Linked DNA regions of Corallococcus caeni. The protein of the gene in region 1 binds, or shares a complex with, the protein of each later gene. Links are inferred from orthologs where the notes say so. Each region holds a gene or a part of one and is shown in the gene's direction. Other genes may lie near its edges.

Region 1 (5,108 bases):
TTCTTCGAGGACTCCACCCGGACGCGCTCCTCCTTCGAGGTGGCCGCGCGGAAGCTGGGTGCGGACGTCCTCAACTGGAGCCACGCGGGCTCCTCCGTGTCCAAGGGGGAGACGCTCCTGGACACCGCGCGCAACATCGAGGCCATGGGGCCGGCGGTCATCGTCATCCGCCACCGCTCCTCCGGCGCGCCGCACCTGGTGGCCCGGCACGTGAAGTGCGCGGTGGTCAACGCGGGCGACGGCGCGCACGAGCACCCGTCCCAGGCCCTGCTGGACGCCTTCACGCTGCGGCAGCGCTGGGGCCGGCTGGACGGGCGCACGGTGCTGATCGTCGGTGACGTGCTGCACAGCCGCGTGGCGCGCTCCAACCTCGTGTGCCTGAAGGCCCTGGGGGCCCGGGTCGTGCTCTGCGGGCCGCCCACCCTCCTGCCGCCAGGGCTGGAGGAGATGGGCGGAGAGGTGACGCACCAGCTGGACGCCGTGCTGCCCCAGGCGGACGCGGTGATGTGTCTGAGGCTGCAGACGGAGCGCATGGCGGAAGCCTTCCTGCCGTCCCAGCGGGAGTACTCGCGGCTGTTCGGCCTGACGCCCGCCCGCGCGGAGCGGATGAAGCCGGACGCGCCCGTGCTGCACCCGGGCCCCATCAACCGCGGCGTGGAGCTGTCGCCGGTGGTGGCGGACGGGCCCCGCAGCGTCATCCTGGAACAGGTGGCCAACGGCGTCGCGGTGCGCCGGGCCATCCTGGAGGCGTGCGCATCATGACCTCAGTGCTCTTCCAGCGGGCGCGCGTCATCGACCCGCGCAATGGCGTGGACGGCGTGCGCGACGTGCTGGTGACGGACGGCCGGGTGGCGCAGGTGTCGGAAGCCGCGCTGCCCGCGCCCCAGGACGCGCGCGTGGTGGACGCCACGGGCAGGTGGCTGGTGCCGGGCTTCATCGACCTCCACGTGCACCTGCGCGAGCCGGGAGAAGAGGGCAAGGAGACGGTCCTCACCGGCTGCCGCTCGGCGGTGGCGGGCGGCTTCACCGGCGTCGTGGCCATGCCCAACACCAAGGTGGTGAACGACAGCGCGCTCGTCACGGAGCTGGTGCTGTCGCGCGCGCGGGACGCGGACCTGTGCCATGTGTACCCGGCGGGCGCCATCAGCAAGGGGCTCAAGGGCGAGGAGCTGTCGGAGGCGGGCGAGCTCATCGCCGCCGGCTGCGTGGCCCTCACGGACGACGGCCGCCCGGTGATGAACGCGGGCCTGATGCGCCGGGTGCTCCAGTACGCCACGCAGTTCGACGTGCCGGTGATGGTCCACGAGGAGGACCTCACGCTGTCCGCCGGCGGCGCCATGCACGAGGGCGCCACGTCCACGCGGCTGGGGCTGCGCGGGATTCCGTCCTCCGCGGAGGTGGCCATGGTGGCGCGCGACCTGGTGCTCCTGGAGGAGACGAAGGGGCGCCTGCACGTGGCGCACGTGTCCTGCGAGGGCAGCGTGCGGCTCATCCGCGAGGCCAAGAAGCGCGGCCTGCGCGTCACCTGCGAGGTGGCGCCGCACCACTTCACCCTGGATGACCGGGCGGTGGGGGACTACGACACCCACGCGAAGATGGCGCCGCCCCTGCGCAGCGACGTGGACGTGAAGGCGCTGCGCGAGGCGCTGGTGGACGGCACGGTGGACGCCATCGCCACGGACCACGCGCCGCACGGCGTGTCCGACAAGCTGGTGGAGTTCGAGAAGGGCATCAACGGCATCGTCGGGCTGGAGACGGCCCTGGGGCTTACCCTGGCGCTGGTGCACGAGGGCGTGCTCACCCCGCGCCGGGCGGTGGAGCTGCTGTCGGACGGGCCCGCGAGGGTATTCAGCCTGCCGGGCGGTCACCTGGCGCCTGGTGCCCCGGCGGACATCACGCTCGTGTCGCCTTTGGAGGAGTGGACGGTGGATGCCCACCGGTTCTATTCCCGCAGTCGCAACACGCCCTTCCACGGGCGCACGCTGAAGGGTCGCGTGACGCAGACGTGGGTGGGCGGCCGGTGTGTGTTCGAGGACGGTCAGCTCAAGGAGTCGCGGTGATGACGAAGCGGGCGGTGCTCGCACTGGCGGATGGCACCACCTTCGAAGGACGCGCCTTTGGCGCTTCCGGCGAGACGGTGGGTGAGGTGGTCTTCAACACGTCCATGTACGGCTACCAGGAGATCCTCACGGATCCCTCGTACGTGGGGCAGATCGTCACCATGACGTACCCGGAGATGGGCAACATCGGGGCGAACGCGGGCGACGAGGAGGCGGGACTTCCGCACGCGGTGGGCATGGTGGTCCGCTCGCTGACGAAGACGCCCTCCAACTGGCGCTCGCAGGAGACGCTGGACGCGTACCTCGCGCGCCACGGGCGCGTGGGCATTGAAGGCGTGGACACCCGCCGGCTGGTGCGCCACCTGCGCACGCACGGCGCCCAGACGGGCATCATCTCCACGGAGAACGTGTCCGCCGCCGCGCTGTCCGAGCGCGCGCGCGCCGCCGTGAGCATGGAGGGGCTGGACCTGGCCACGGGCGTATCCTGCAAGGAGCCCTACCTCTTCACCACGCCCACGCCGGACGTGTTCCTGGCCACGGGCGACAAGCAGCCGGAGCCGGAGCTCAAGTACGACGTGGTGGCGTACGACTACGGCCTCAAGCGCTCCATGCTCCAGTACCTGGTGGACGTGGGCTGCCGCGTGACGGTGGTGCCGTCGCACTTCACGGCGGAGCAGGTGCTGGCGAAGAAGCCGCACGGCGTCTTCCTGGCCAACGGCCCGGGCGACCCGGCCGCGGTGAAGGGCGCGGACCGCACGGTGGCGGCGCTCTTGGGCAAGGTGCCGGTGTTCGGCATCTGCCTGGGGCATCAGATCATGGCCCTGGCGCTGGGCGGCCGGACGTACAAGATGAAGTTCGGCCACCGCGGCGGCAACCAGCCCGTGAAGGACCTCACCACGGGCAAGGTGGAGATCACCGCGCAGAACCACGGCTTCGCGGTGGACGACGCCAGCCTCAAGGGCAAGGCCGTCGTCACGCACATCAACCTGAACGACGGCACGGTGGAGGGCCTGGCCGTACCGGACGCGCGGGCCTTCAGCGTGCAGTACCACCCCGAGGCTTCGCCCGGCCCTCACGACGCGCGCTACCTGTTCAGCCGCTTCGCGACGCTGATGGCGGGTTCGTAGGAAGAAAGCTCGCAACGGCCATGGACACCGCGCTGACCCCGTTGTCGTACCAGCCGTACCTGGACCAGCTCATCGCCTTCGGCAGCCAGGAGGCGCGCAAGCCGGACCTCCTGGAGGCGAAGGCGGAGTACTTCCGCCTCACCGGCGAAGTCTTCGAGGACGACAAGCTCTTCGAGCTGCGGATGGCGTCGTTCCTGGACTACTACCTCTACGACCGCGTCTCGCCGCTCACGGGCAAGACGCCGGCCGCGGAGCTGTACGAGGAGCGCCAGAAGTCCGCCGCCCCGGAGGAGGCCAACGCCTTCCGCAGCTTCACGGAGACGGTCCACGGCCTCTTCGAGGTGCGCAAGCTGGCCAAGGGCATGGTGCGCCTGCGAGAGCTCTTCTCCGGCAAGGACTTCGACGTGACGGAGCGCCGTCACATCGCGGGCCTGGAGACGGGCGACGTGCTGGAGGCGCGCCTCGTCCCCTTCGGCGGCCACCTGCTGTTCTCCTCCGCCTTCTGCTACCACCCGGCCATGGCGCTCAAGGCCATCAAGGCGGAGGTGAAGCGCCGCAAGAAGAAGGAGCCGGAGCGCCCCGCCAAGGACCTGGTGTGGGAGTGCGCCCGCCGGGCCCTCAACGTGGAGCGCTACCGCCAGCTCTCCGTGGAGAAGCTCTACGACTTCGAGCAGAAGGTCCTCTAGGGCCTCCGGCTCCAGGCCTCCACCGCGAGCGGTTCAAGCGCGGTGGATGCTCATCATGTTGGTGTTGCCCGGCACGTTGAGCGGCACGCCGGCCACCAGGATGAAGGGCGAGCCCGGTTCGCAGAAGCGCAGCTCCTGGCAGAGCCGGCGCACCTGCTTGAGCATGGCCTCCGTGGTGCTGACGCGCTTCACCAGGTGGCCCGTCACGCCCCAGTGCAGCGCCATCCGGTTCACCGTGTCCGCGTTGGGCGTCAGCCCGAGGATGCGCGCGCCGGGGCGGAACTCGGAGATGAGGCGCGCGGAGTGGCCGCTCTCCGTGTACGCGATGATGGTCCCGATGTTCAGCTGCCGGGACGCGGCCACCGCCGCCGCGGCGACGCCGGTGCCCAGGTCCTCCGAGCGCTCGAAGGGGGAGTAGAGCAGGGGGATGAGGCTGGTGCGCTCCGTCTCCTCCACGATGCGCGCCATGGTGGCCACCGCGTCCACCGGGTAGCGGCCCGCGGCCGTCTCACCGGAGAGCATCACCGCGTCCGCGCCGTCCAGGATGGCGTTGGCCACGTCCGACACCTCCGCGCGTGTGGGCCGGGCGTTGAGCACCATGCTCTCCAGCATCTCCGTGGCGACGATGACGATGCCGCCCATGCGGTTGACCTCCCGCACGACGCGCTTCTGGATGGCGGGCAGCTGCTCCAGCGGCATCTCCACGCCCAGGTCGCCGCGGGCCACCATCACCCCGTCCGACTCCGCGGCGATGGCCTCCAGGTTCTCCACCGCCTGGGGCTTTTCAATCTTGGAGATGAGCGGCGTCTTGCGCTTGCCCACCAGCGCCCGCGCCTGGCGCACGTCCTGGGCGGTGCGCACGAAGGACAGCGCCACGTAGTCCACGCCCACCTCCTGGCCGAAGGCCAGGTCCACCTTGTCCTTCTCCGTCAGCGTGGGCACGGACATGGCCGTGCCGGGCAGGTTCAGCCCCTTGTGGTCCTTGAGGAGCCCGCCCACCTCCACGCGGCAGGACACGTCCTGGCCGCTCACCTTCAGCACGCGCAGGCGCACCCGGCCGTCGTCCAGGAGCACCTCGTGCCCCTTCTCCACGTCCCGGGGCAGCGAGCGCACCGGCGTGGGGATGACGTTCCCCTGGCCCAGCACCGCGCGCGTCGTCACCGTCACGGTGTCGCCCGTCTTCACCATCAGCTGACCGCCCTCGAAGCGCCCCAGGCGCACCTTGGGGCCCTGCA
Region 2 (5,919 bases), on another replicon or contig:
CCTCGCGCGAGGTGCTCCAGAAGGGCCTCGCGCGCCTGCGGGACTTCGTCGCGGCGCTGAGCTGAAGCGCGGCCTTGACGCAGGGCAGGGCGCCCGGTGGAAACGCCGGGCGCTCCTGTCGTCTCAGTCCGTGTAGGCGAAGGCGTGCCAGCTCAGGTCCGGGCTGCCGCGGAAGAGGAAGATGGCCGCGTGGCCGGAGAGGTTGCCCACCGCGGCCCAGGTGTCCTTGAGCGCGCGCGGATCCAGCCCCAGGCGCGCGGGCGGCTTGCCGTACTTCTTCTCCATCTCCGCGATGGGCAGCACTTCGATGTCGTAGAGGGTGACCAGGTCCGTGCGCCGCGCGCGCAGCTGCTTCACCCACACCTGCACCAGCTCGTCCGGGGTGTTGAAGCGCTTGTCCTCCAACTGGAACGGGTACGCCAGCTCCGCGGATGCGTTGCGCACGTCCCCCGTCAGCAGGCTCTGGAAGAGGAAGCGCGCCTCGTTGCGGATCACCGAGCGCGCGAGGCCTTCGGGGGTCAGGTCCTCCTCACTGGGGCGCGCGGCCTCCCGCAGCTTGCCCAGGTCGACGGTGCCCGCGCTGGAGGGGGTGGGGGGCGTCGGTAGGCGCGCGGTGGGCGCGATGGGCGTGGCGGCCGGGGCCGGGGCCGGGGTGGGCGCTGGCGCGGCCTTGCGCGGGGCCGGCGTGGGGGACGCCGCGGGTGGCTGGGCCGGAGTCGGCGCGGCGGGTTCAGGAGTCGGCGCGGCCGCGGCCGGAGCCTGGGTGGGGGCCGGGGTGGGCTCGGCGGGGGCGGGCGTGGCGGCGGGAGCGGGGTCCTGGGCGAGGGCAGGCGCGGCGAGAAGGACGAGCAGGGCCAGGGGCCAGCGACGCATGAAACCTCCGGAGGGAAGCGCGGCAGCGTAGCAGAGGACGCCGGGCCGGGGTCCCCCGAGCGAGCGGGCGTCGGACGGTCTCTTCGGATGCCACAACGCACCGCGTGCATGTGGGGGCGGACGTTGGTATGGGGGGCGCCCGATGCCAAAGCGCACTGATATCCGGAAGGTTCTCGTGATTGGCTCGGGCCCGATTGTCATCGGGCAGGCCGTCGAGTTCGACTACTCAGGCACCCAGGCGATCAAGGCGCTTCGGGACGAGGGCGTGGAGGTGGTGCTGCTCAACAGCAACCCCGCCACGGTGATGACGGACCCAGAGTTCGCGCACCGCACCTACATTGAACCCATCACCGTGGAGGCGGCGGAGAAGATCCTCGCCGCCGAGCGCCCGGACTCCCTCCTGCCCACCATGGGCGGGCAGACGGCGCTCAACCTGGCGAAGGCGCTCGCGGAGCGGGGCATCCTGGAGAAGTACGGGGTGCGGCTCATCGGCGCGTCGCTGGAGGCCATCAACAAGGCCGAGGACCGCCAGCTCTTCAAGGCGGCCATGCAGAAGATCGGCGTGTCGCTGCCCAAGAGCGGCTACGCCACGACGCTCACGGACGCCATGGCGCTGGTGGAGGAGATCGGCTTCCCGGCCATCATCCGTCCCTCCTTCACGCTGGGCGGCACGGGCGGCGGCATCGCGTACAACCGCGAGGAGTTCGAGGCCATCTGCCGCTCGGGCCTCAAGGCGAGCCCCACCTCCACCATCCTCGTGGAGGAGAGCGTGCTCGGCTGGAAGGAGTACGAGCTGGAGGTGGTCCGCGACTCCTCGGACAACGTCATCATCATCTGCTCCATCGAGAACCTGGACCCGATGGGCGTGCACACCGGTGACTCCATCACCGTGGCGCCCGCGCAGACGCTGACGGACCGCGAGTACCAGCGCATGCGGCAGGCGTCGCTGGCCATCATCCGCGAGATTGGCGTCGACACGGGCGGCTCCAACATCCAGTTCGGCATCCACCCGCGCGACGGCCGCATGGTCGTCATTGAAATGAACCCGCGCGTGTCGCGCTCCAGCGCGCTGGCGTCCAAGGCGACGGGCTACCCCATCGCGAAGGTCGCCGCGAAGCTGGCGCTGGGCTACACGCTGGACGAGCTGCGCAACGACATCACCCGCGACACGCCGGCCTCCTTCGAGCCGACGCTGGACTACGTGGTGGTGAAGGTGCCGCGCTTCAACTTCGAGAAGTTCCCGAAGGCGGACCGCACGCTGACGACGAGCATGCGCTCGGTGGGCGAGGTCATGGCCATTGGCCGCACCTTCCCCGAGGCGTACATGAAGGCGCTGCGCTCCATGGAGCTGGGGCGCGTGGGTCTGGAGTCGCCGGAGCTGCCCACGGAGAAGGAGGAGCGCGAGAAGGTCCTCCACGAGGGGCTGCGCGTGCCCCGCCCGGAGCGCCCGTGGTTCGTAGCGCAGGCGTTCCGCGAGGGCATGACGGTGGAGCAGGTGCACCAGCTCTCCGCCATCGACCCGTGGTTCCTGCGGCACATCGAGGCGCTGGTGCACGAGGCGCAGTCGCTGGCGGACATCGGCCGCCTGGATCACCTGCCGGACGACGTCTTGCGTCAGGCGAAGGCGCACGGCTTCTCCGACAAGTACCTGGGCAACCTGATGGGCTACCCGGAGGCGGAGGTGCGGGCGCACCGGCAGTCGCGCGGCATCCGGCCGGTGTTCAAGCGGGTGGACACCTGCGCCGCGGAGTTCGAGGCGTACACGCCCTACCTCTACTCCACCTACGAGGAGGAGGACGAGGCGCCCCCCACGGACCGGCAGAAGGTGCTGATCCTGGGCAGCGGCCCCATCCGCATCGGCCAGGGCATCGAGTTCGACTACGCGTGCGTGCACGCGGCCTTCGCGCTGCGCGAGGCCGGGTACGAGACGGTGATGGTCAACTGCAACCCGGAGACGGTGTCCACGGACTACGACACGTCCGACCGCCTCTACTTCGAGCCGCTGACCATCGAAGACGTGCTGGAGGTGTCCCAGCGCGAGAAGCCGGTGGGCGCCATCGTGCAGTTCGGCGGGCAGACGCCGCTGCGGCTGAGCGTGCCGCTGGAGCAGGCGGGGCTGCCGATCCTGGGCACGTCGCCGGACGCCATCGACCGGGCGGAGGACCGCGAGAAGTTCTCCAAGCTGATTGAAAAGCTGGGCCTGAAGCAGCCGGAGAACGGCGTCGCGCGCAGCCACGCGGAGGCCTTCAAGGTGGCCGAGCGCATCGGCTATCCGGTGATGGTGCGCCCGTCGTACGTGCTGGGTGGGCGGGCGATGGAGACGGTCTACGACGCGGCCAGCCTGGAGCGCTACATGCGCGAGGCGGTGAGCGCGTCGCCGGAGCACCCGGTGCTCATCGACCGTTTCCTGAAGGACGCCATCGAGGTGGACCTGGACCTGGTGGCGGACCGCACGGGGCAGGTGCTGATTGGCGGCGTGCTGGAGCACATCCAGGAGGCGGGCGTGCACTCGGGTGACGCGGCCGCGACGCTGCCGCCGCACTCGCTGTCGCCGGACCTGGTGGAGCGGATGAAGGACCAGGCCATCGCCATGGCGCGCGAGCTGGGCGTGGTGGGCCTGATGAACGTGCAGTTCGCCATCCAGGGGAAGAACATCTACGTCCTGGAGGTGAACCCGCGCGCCAGCCGCACGGTGCCGTTCATCTCCAAGGCGACGGGCATGCCCATGGCGAAGATCGCCGCGCTCTGCATGGTGGGCAAGACGTTGAAGGAGCTGGGCCGCACGGAGGAGCCGGAGTTCCGGCACGTGGCGGTGAAGGAGAGCGTCTTCCCGTTCGCGCGCTTCGCTGGAGTGGATGTCATTCTTGGCCCGGAGATGAAGTCCACGGGCGAGGTGATGGGCCTGGCGGAGGACTACGCGTCCGCGTTCGCGAAGAGCCAGCTGGCGGCGGGCGTGAAGCTGCCCAAGACGGGCCGGGTGTTCATCTCCGTGAAGGACGAGGACAAGCCGGCGGTGGTGGACCTGGCGCGCCGCCTGCGGTCGCTGGGCTTCAGCCTGACGGCGACGGCGGGCACGCACGACTACCTGCTGACGAAGGGCATCGAGTCGCAGCGGGTGCAGAAGGTGAAGGAGGGCCGGCCGAACATCGTCGACAAGATCGTCGACGGGGAGATCGTGCTGGTCATCAACACCACCTTCGGCAAGCAGGAGATCGCGGACAGCTTCTCCATCCGCCGTGAGGCGTTGATGCACTCGGTGCCGTACTACACGACGGTGCAGGCGGCGCGCATGGCGGTGGGCGCGCTGGAGTCGCTGAAGCGCTCGGACCTCGCGGTGAAGCCGCTGCAGGCGTACCTGTACGGCGAAGGCGGCGTGCCTCCGGCGCGGCGGTAGTGCCGTGAAGGTTCGCGGCCCCTGGGAGACCGGGGGCCGCGCGTCGGTTTGAGGGGGATGGATGCGCATCGAGGAGTTCCGGCCTGCTCTTGAGAAGGCGGCGTCCCGTACCGGGATGGAGGTCCGCTTCGGTCCTGGCGCGACGCAGGAAGACCTCGATGCCTGTGAGCGGCGGCTGGGGGTGACGTTCCCCGCGAACGTCCGGCGCTTCTACGAGGCCCATGACGGGCTGAGGGTGGAGGCGCCTGCGCTCGTCATCCGGCCCCTGGAGGAGCTCTTCCTGGCGCCTGGAGGGCGGGTGTCCTTCGCGGACTTCGACTTCCAGCACACCGTGGCGTTCGCCGTGGATGCGGTGAACGCAGCAGGGGAGTGGGACCTCGTGAACGCGGAGACCGGCTTCGAGGTCACCCTCACGATGGCGAGCTTCTGGTCCAACAAGGTCTTCGCTTGGGTGATGCGCCAGCGGCGCGTCTGGGCCCAGGAGCACCCAGCCGGGGCCCGCACCCAGGTGTTCCTGGGGGAGCAGGACGTGACGGCGCTCCGGGCGAGCATCACCGACCCTGTCGAACAAGCGTTCTTCGACATGGCCATTGCCGCGGTGGTGTTGCGATGGATGAACGGAGACGCGCCCGTGGCTGGGTTTGATTACGCGTTCTTCGCTCGGGCCATGAAGGACCTGGCGTCACGCAAGGCCTTGGTGTTGCGCGTGCTCCAGGGTGAGGACCTGGGTTGGTTTTGAATTACATGGCTTTGCGGTTTGGTGGATTTTGAAGACATGTCCTGTTGAGCGCGCCGGATGAAGGCGTGTGCCTTGACGTGCTATGTCCATGCGCATCGCGTGGCGCGGCATGGCTTGGGGGCCAGCCCGCCGAGGTGAGGCATCCGACATGGTCTTCTTGCTCCCGCTTGGCGTGGAGGGCGCGACGTTGGAGCGACGCCCCTGGGTCTCGCTTTCCATCACCGCCGTCTGTGTCGTTGCCTTCTTCATCACCTGGGTGATTCCCGCGAACCCGGTGGGAGTGAACGAGGCGGAGGTCCGCGCGCTGATCCAGGAGACACTCGTTCATCGCCAGCTGGAGCTGCCCCCGGCGTGCGGCGCCCTGCTCAGCGACCACGGCAAGGCCCTGCTGGCTCGAATGAAGGAGCAGTCACCGACATCGCTCCGCAACGTGAACGTGGAGGTGCTCCAGGCGAAGCTCGACGCGCACTGCGACGGCGTGCTGAAGGTCCGGGACTCCGGACTGCTTCAACGTCTGGGATTGGTGCCCGCGCGGGGCCTGAAGCAGTGGGGCTGGCTGACGTACATGTTCCTGCACCTCGGGTGGATGCACCTGCTGGGGAACCTGCTGTTCTTCTACGTCGTGGGCCTGCTGCTCGAGGACGTCTGGGGCCGGCCGCTGTTCGCGGGGTTCTACGGGGTGGGGGGCCTGGTGGCGGCGGTGGCCCACTTCGCGCTCGCTCCCACGTCCCAGACCCTGATGGTGGGCGCGTCGGGGGCCGTGGCGGCGTGCATGGGCGCGTTCTGCCTGCGCTTCGCCACGCGCAAGGTCCGCGTGGGCTACCTCGTCTGGTTCCTGCACTTCTGGCGCGGGACCTTTGGCGTTCCCGGCTGGTTATGGGCGAGCCTCTGGTTCGGCAACGAGGTGCTCAAC

Evidence for each region. Proteins that work in one complex are often made in the same cells at the same time.
Region 2: the proteins of carA (region 1) and carB are in contact, whole or in part, in a solved structure (PDB 1KEE), measured with the Escherichia coli proteins. The link is inferred for Corallococcus caeni from one-to-one orthologs.

Annotation. Positions count from the first base shown.
Region 1 is NZ_BTTW01000003.1:965,283-970,390, reverse strand. Bases 1,124-4,123 are described here. They hold carA (glutamine-hydrolyzing carbamoyl-phosphate synthase small subunit), read left to right. Parts: upstream 1,124-2,059; coding sequence 2,060-3,187; downstream 3,188-4,123. Other genes in these bases: pyk (pyruvate kinase), read right to left, coding at 3,907-4,123; AABA78_RS18000 (DUF7986 domain-containing protein), read left to right, coding at 3,208-3,873; AABA78_RS18010 (dihydroorotase), read left to right, coding at 1,124-2,060. Outside these bases: AABA78_RS18015 (aspartate carbamoyltransferase catalytic subunit), read left to right, coding at 1-762; more of AABA78_RS18010, read left to right, coding at 759-1,123; more of pyk, read right to left, coding at 4,124-5,108. UniProt on the Escherichia coli protein: Small subunit of the glutamine-dependent carbamoyl phosphate synthetase (CPSase).
Region 2 is NZ_BTTW01000013.1:130,754-136,672, reverse strand. Bases 657-4,467 are described here. They hold carB (carbamoyl-phosphate synthase large subunit), read left to right. Parts: upstream 657-1,015; coding sequence 1,016-4,267; downstream 4,268-4,467. Other genes in these bases: AABA78_RS36780 (SMI1/KNR4 family protein), read left to right, coding at 4,329-4,467; AABA78_RS36790 (hypothetical protein), read right to left, coding at 657-873. In the rest of the region: AABA78_RS36795 (pyridoxal phosphate-dependent aminotransferase), read left to right, coding at 1-65; more of AABA78_RS36790, read right to left, coding at 124-656; more of AABA78_RS36780, read left to right, coding at 4,468-5,006; AABA78_RS36775 (rhomboid family intramembrane serine protease), read left to right, coding at 5,155-5,919. UniProt on the Escherichia coli protein: Large subunit of the glutamine-dependent carbamoyl phosphate synthetase (CPSase).